2 regions of the Arthrobacter sp. TB 23 genome follow, and region 2 is predicted to be linked to the other one. Evidence: riboswitches for the same ligand, from Rfam matches in the RefSeq annotation. Region 2 holds a riboswitch; the other holds the start of a gene.
What was found. A riboswitch is a leader RNA that binds a small molecule or an ion and turns the genes downstream of it on or off. The one in region 2 is predicted to bind thiamine pyrophosphate.

Region 1: another riboswitch for thiamine pyrophosphate. It lies ahead of B384_RS0103490 (ECF transporter S component); the one in region 2 lies ahead of thiO (glycine oxidase ThiO).

What each region holds. Positions count from the first base shown of each region.
Region 1 covers NZ_ALPM01000027.1:9,352-12,753, reverse strand. Annotated here, with positions in the region: gene B384_RS0103495 (ABC transporter ATP-binding protein) at 1-1,484, opposite strand, end outside; gene B384_RS0103490 (ECF transporter S component) at 1,490-2,107, opposite strand; TPP riboswitch at 2,176-2,293, opposite strand; gene B384_RS0103485 (DUF4235 domain-containing protein) at 2,431-2,691, shown strand; gene mnhG (monovalent cation/H(+) antiporter subunit G) at 2,699-3,094, opposite strand; gene B384_RS0103475 (monovalent cation/H+ antiporter complex subunit F) at 3,098-3,355, opposite strand; gene B384_RS0103470 (Na+/H+ antiporter subunit E) at 3,352-3,402, opposite strand, start outside.
Region 2 covers NZ_ALPM01000124.1:18,646-22,047, reverse strand. Annotated here, with positions in the region: partial or broken gene B384_RS19435 (thiazole synthase) at 1-523, opposite strand, end outside; gene thiS (sulfur carrier protein ThiS) at 585-821, opposite strand; gene thiO (glycine oxidase ThiO) at 818-2,077, opposite strand; TPP riboswitch at 2,069-2,203, opposite strand; gene thiE (thiamine phosphate synthase) at 2,215-2,949, shown strand; gene thiC (phosphomethylpyrimidine synthase ThiC) at 3,205-3,402, opposite strand, start outside.

The sequences.
Region 1 (3,402 bases), on a different contig from region 2:
TCCACGTCGGCTCTGCCGTCGGCGACCCGTAGCAGCCTGCTGCCCAGCGCGTCGGTGAACTCCTGGTCGTGGGTGACCGCCAGCAGGCTGCCACCGTCCTGGATCAGTTCGGCAAGCAGCGCGACGAGTTCGGCCCAGGTGTTGGCATCCTGCCCGAAGGTCGGTTCGTCCAGGACCAGGATGTCCGGGTCTGTTGCCAGCATGGTCGCCACCGAAAGCCGCCGCTTTTCACCGCCGGACAGGGTGAAGGGGTTTGCCTGCAGCAGGGAGGTCAGCCTCAACCGCTCGGCGATGGGATCCACCCGCCGCCGGACCGCCGCCTCGTCAGTACCCCCTAGCCGGCGCGGACCAAATTCCAGCTCGTCGATCACCCGGTTGGTGAGGAACTGGTGCTCGGGTTCCTGGAACACCGTCCCAATCCTGGTCACCAGTTGCGCTGATTTCCAGGCGTGCGGGCTACTCCCGGCTCCGCGGGAGAGGGCCGGTGCGGCCTCCAACTGGCCTCCCCGCGCCGGCAACAACCCGGCCAGGGTCAGCGCGAGCGTCGATTTTCCGCCACCGTTGGGGCCCACGATGCCCAGGGATGAGCCGGCGTTGAGGGCGACGTCGACGCCGTCGAGCACCGCCGGTCCCCGCTTGGCCCGCGCCACTGATAGTCCCCTGGCAGTAAGCAGCTCCTCCCCCGGTGAGGATAGCTGCGGGGGAACCGACGGTTGATGACCGGGGAGCCACACCCCCGCCGCCGCCAGCCGGGCCCGGGTCGACGCGTCGGTCAGCACCGTGCCCGGGGGGCCGTCGGCGAGGATCCCGCCGTCGGCCGCCAGCACCACCACCCGATCCACCACATCGGCCCACACCGCCACCCGATGCTCTACCACCACAAGGGTGGCGCCGGTGCGGTCCAGGACCCGCCCGACGGCGTCCCTTACCTCCAGCACACCGGCCGGGTCGAGATTGGCGGTCGGTTCGTCAAGCAGCAGGAGCCCGGGTTGCATCGCCAGCACCGCCGCCAACGCCAGGCGTTGCTTCTGGCCGCCGGACAACGCACTGGTGGACCGGTCCAACGGCACCTCAAGCCCCACGTCGTCGAGCGCCCGCCGAACCCGCTGCCAGATCTGATCGCGCGGTACGGCCTGGTTCTCGGCGCCGAAGGCCACCTCGTCACCGACCCTGGCCAGCACAATCTGAGAGTCCGGGTCCTGAAGCACCAGCCCCGCGCGACCGCGCACCTCACCGGGAGGCCGCCCGTCGAGGGTGAGGGAACCGTGCTGTTCGCCCTGCCCCTCATCGCCGAGGACACCAGCCAACCCGTGCAGCAGGGTTGACTTCCCGGACCCTGACGCACCGAGCAGCAGCACCCGTTCTCCGGGCGCTACTGTCAGGTCAACGTCCCGGACCGCCGGGGTTTTCCGGCCGGCGTGCCGCCAGCTCCAGCCTTGCGCGCTGATGCTGACGGCCGACGGCGTATTTCCGTGGTCAGCCATACCGGTTAGACGTCAGCCGTTCGTCCGGAGGCGAAAGCCGACAGCACCCCCGTCTTGGCCAGGGCACGGACCGCCAGCCACGACACCAGGCCAGCGATAATCACGCCCGAGATCGAGGCGAACACCACGTACATCAGTTGCCATTCGAAGGCCCAGAGGGCGTTGTACAGGATGTTTTCGCTGATCGAGAGGGCCAGGCCCGCGCCAAGCCCGGCGAGCAAAGCCACCCCGAGGTTCCACCTGCGGTACAGGAACAAGAGGAAGATGAGCTCGGCCCCGACGCCCTGAATGGCTCCGGAGAGCAACGTGGTCAACCCGAACTGGGTGCCCAGCAGCGCTGAAACCGCTGCAGCCAGCACTTCGCAGTAGATGGCTGCTCCGGGTTTCCTGATGATCAGACCGCCAAGTACCCCCGCGATCAGCCAGCCACCCGTGTAGAGACCGGCCAACGGCGGGAACGCTCCGGTCAAGGCAGCGATGCCCGTGTAGCCGGCCGACCAGGCGAAGAACACCACCCCGACGGCGACCGCCACCACCGAGGCAACGACAATGTCGACCACGCGCCATTGATATCGGGCGCGCAGCGTCGACGTGTTTTGAGTTGGTGCAGTTGATGAAGCCATGTGAATTTACCTCCTGAGGTACAGGAGGGGAGGGTATCCGGGCCCATGGCGAGTGCCACCGGCCGGGCACCCTGAGATACTCGACTCCCTTCGCCGGTACTAGCCGGATCAGGTTCGAGGGTCTGCGGTAGGCCGCACTCTCAGCGCCCGTCCATCTGGATGGACGGCGCTCCCCTGTCGTATGTTTAGCAATTTCAACTCTACACCTGAGAGGTTCGTACCCACCACGGCGGCTGGCGGCGGGCTCCCGGCTGTGCTGGTGCGTCTCACCTCAACAGGAAAACGCTAGGCTTGAGAAAAGAGCCACCATCGAAGGAGACACCATGAATCAGCTTATGAAACTGCTGGGCGTAGCACTGAGCCTTGGCGCCGGCATCGCCGGAGCCAAGGTCGTGGATTTCATCTGGCACAAGACCACCGGCAAAGCCTCACCGAAGGACGAGGACGGGCTCGAGAACAGCCTCCGTTCCGCTATCGCGTTCGCGCTGATCTCCGGTGCCGTGCGCGCCGTCCTGCAGGTCCTCACCAACCGCACCACGCAGCGGGCAGCCAACCGGTTCGCGAAGTCCCGCGACCTGACGTAGGTCCTATTTACGTCTCATCGGGGCGCTCGGTCGGATTCCGGCCGGGCGCCTTCTTGTTGGCGGCCTTCTCCACCACCTCGTCGAGTTCATCCATGCTGAGCAGGTCTCGTCGCAGGTGTTTGGTGCGGTATCCCGCCCGGCCCACCATGTGGGCTGAGACGGGGACGGTCAGGAGCATGAAAATCCAGCACACCAGCAGGACCGGGATCAACACCCAGCTGCGCATCTGTAAGCCCATGGCCAGGAGGAACAGCAGCAGTCCCAGCACCTGGGGTTTGGTTGCCGCGTGCATCCGGGTGAGGAGGTCAGGGAAACGGAGCAGGCCGACGCCGGCAGCAACCGACATCAGTGCCCCTCCGATCATGAGAACGGCTGTCACCACGTCAATGAGAGTGTCGCTCATGTCCTACTTCCTGTCCGTGACGAACCGTGCGACGGTCACGGATCCAATGAATCCGATCACCGAAATCCCGACCAGAAGCACAATGTTGTCCAGGTGCCGGTTCACTGCCATGTCCACGGCCAGCGCTCCACCAATGATGGCGAGCAGCACGTCGATCGCGAGCACCCGGTCCAGGATCGAGGGGCCTCGCGCAATCCGATACAAAGCGCACAGGGCGGCGAATCCGAGCAACAGTCCCACAATAATTACGGCGCTCGTCATTTCCGGATCCCCTCCTCACGCTCTTCGTTCTCCTGATCGAACCGGAC
Region 2 (3,402 bases):
CGTCGGAGGCTGTGCCGATCCCGGCGTCTAAAACTATCGGAACTGTTGCTCTTGAGGCGATGAGTTCGATGTTGTGGGGGTTTAGGATACCCAGCCCCGTCCCAATGGGGGACCCCAGGGGCATAACGGCTGTAGCTCCGAGTTGTTCTAGTCGTCGGGCCAGGATGGGATCGTCGTTAGTGTATGCGAAGACCTTGAAGCCTTTCGTAACCAGTGTTTCGGTGGCCTCGATGAGTTCCAGCGCATCGGGTAGCAGGGTTTGTTCATCGGCGATTACCTCAAGTTTTATCCAGTCCGTTGCCAGTGCCTCCCGCGCCAGTTCAGCGGTCATGACCGCTTCGCGGGCAGTGAAACATCCTGCCGTGTTCGGTAATATCCGGATCCCTTGCTCGTTGAGTAATTCGAACAAGGACCCACCCGTCTCGGGGTTGTACCTTCGCAGCGCCACGGTTGTCAGTTCCGTTCCCGATGCTGCCAGGGCCGCTCCCAGACCTTCCAGGCTTGGGGCTCCCCCGGTTCCCATGATCAGCCGGGAGCTAAGCGCAACCCCGTCGATCGTTAACGCGTCGTTGTCAGTCAATGTTTTATCCTCCCTGGACGGCGGTAAGAATTTCGATGTCGTCACCGTTCTGGATGGTTACCTCAACCCAACGGGTGCGGGGTACGAGCTCGGCGTTGACTGCAACGGCTACACCCAACTGTTTTTCATCGACTGGTTGCCCGGCATCGGTCAACTCACGGCCGGTCAACTCGGTAATTAAGTGCTTGAGGGTGGAAACCGAAACGGTATTCCGGGGTTGTCCGTTCAATGTGAAGCTCATAGGGCAATCCTTACTTCATCAGAAAAACTGTTATGACGGGAAGCATCAGGACGGGACGCTTCGGCGAAGTGCCCGAGGTTAATGAACCGTTCGGGTCGGAATCGCTCGATGTCGATCTCCGGTATGTTTTGGCTGATCAGGTCCGCGCAGAGGCGGGCGGTGATCGGTGCCAGCAGCACCCCGTGCCGGAAGAAACCGGTAGCGACCACAAGTCCACGCACATCGGAGCCGTCCGGGTCCCTGCACCGGCCAAGCAGGGGAGCGTTGTCCGGGGTCCCCGGTCGGGGGCGGCAGAGGGCTTCGAGCAGTTCGAGTTCCGCGACTGCCGGGATCAGCGTCTGAGCATCCCGGAGTAGTTCGTAGACACCTCCCGCGGAAAGCCCCGCGGACCCGTTTTCCCGTTGAGTGGCACCTATCACCACCGTTCCATCCTGCCGGGGCACCACATATATGGACGACCCGCGGACCAACCCGCGGACCGTGGAGGTTATGAGCGGTCTGAGGTGTTCGGGTACGCGCAGGCGGAGAATGTCCCCGTACACCGGACGTAACGGTAGCCGCAGCCCTGTCGGCAGGCGATCAATGTTTACCGCACCGAGCCCGTTAGCCAGGATGATCTCATCAGCATCAATCCGCTCTCCGTTCTCCAGCAACACACCGGTCACAGCAACACGGTCAGTAGCATCGTCATGGATAAGTGCGGAAACCGAAACGGGCACCGTGCGCGCGGTCGTCTGTTTGGCTAGTGCTGCTTGGAGGGCAACGGCCATAGCCCGCGGATCAACCTGATGATCCTCAGGAACCAGGAACGCTCCTGAAAGCTGCGGGCCGAGCAGCGGCTCCAGACGCCGCGCCTGACTAGTGGTGAGTGCTTCCACCTGAAGTCCAAGACTTGACTGGACAGAGCGCAGGTCGGTCAGGGCCTGCCGATCCGCCGCATCGATACCGGCGACCAGGGTTTGCCTGCGCTGGTAGCCGGTTCCAATCCCGGAGGCGGCCTCCAGCTCCGTGATGAAGTCTCGGTATGCCCGGGCCGAGGGCAGCGTCAGGTCCAGCAAATACTCTTCCTGATAATGAAACTCACTGACCGGGGCCAGCATCCCCGCCGCAGCATGGGTAGCTCCGGAAGCGGGCGCGGGATCAATCAGCGTGACCTGGTGGCCGCGACGGCTGGCCTCCCAGCCGATGGCCAATCCGATGATCCCGCCACCGACAATGACGGTGTGCGCGAGGCGGTCCGGGTTATGAATAGTCATCAGAGTCCTTCCTACGCCGGGCTTAACCGGTTCAGGTTCGTACGGTCGGCGTCGAACGCCCTCTCAGCCCTACCGACCGCGAGTGTAGGAACACTGGCGGAAGATCGGGCTCCCGTGGAGCTATTAGTCTAAGGCGTATGGCCTTTATTTCAGATGTTTTCCCCGTCCCGCCGGATCTGAACGACGGCGGCACGTCGTCAACGGTCAGTACGGCAGCCCTGTACCGGCAACAGTTCGCATCAGCGCAGTTGTACCTGTGCACGGATGCACGAAAGGAAAGGGGCGACTTCGCGGAGTTCGTCGACGCCGCCTATGCCGGTGGTGTGGATATCATCCAGCTTCGCGACAAAAAGATCGACGCAGTCGAAGAACTTGCCTGTCTCGCGGCTCTGCGTACGGCAGCGGATCGACACGGCAAACTCTTTTCCGCCAATGACAGGGCAGACATCGCCCGACTCAGCGGCGCACCGGTCTTCCACATAGGACAAAAAGATCTGCCAGTACCTGACGCCCGGCATCTATTGGGCCCCGAACCGATCATCGGTTTATCCTGCCATTCCCCGGCCCAAGTCGCCGCTGCCATGACCACAAGTGGGCTGGATTACTTCTGTACCGGCCCTGTCTGGGCTACACCCACGAAACCTGGCCGTGCTCCCTCCGGGCTTGAATTGGTGCGTTACGCAGCAGCACGTTCGGCCGAGACCTCGTCCCCACGGGCTTGGTTTGCCATTGGAGGAATCGATCGCACCACCATCGGCCAGGTCGTCGAAGCCGGGGCCCGCCGGGTTGTTGTCGTACGAGCCATCACAGAAGCCGACGACCCATCCTCCGCCGCCAGGTCCCTCAAATCAGCCCTCCCGGCGCTCACCTAACCTTTCCACGTGTCAGGGACAATCAACTTTTACCTTGCTGCATAAGTGACACACCATTGATGAAACAGTCCCAAGCTGTGGCTCAGGTTGAGCTTCGGGTACCCGAGTAGTTCATCCCGTGGATGCAAAACGGAACTTAGATCAAAGGACCAACAAATTCGGAGGCACGGGCGGCTACTACAAGTACCGCAAACGTCCTATCTCCGTGACCCGCCTGCGCAGGCAACGGTTGATCCCATGGCTACTTTGTGCTTTTTAGGTTTGGGGTAGAGCGGGTTCGGGAAGGTAAACCTTGCCGCCTGAGGCGCGGAATTCGGCGGACTTTCCTGCCATCCCGGCGATAGCTTCCTGCGCGGCGGCGCCCCCGAATTGGTCCCTGATGTCCTGGGAGATCCGCATGGAACAGAATTTCGGTCCGCACATCGAGCAGAAGTGTGCAGTTTTCGCCGGTTC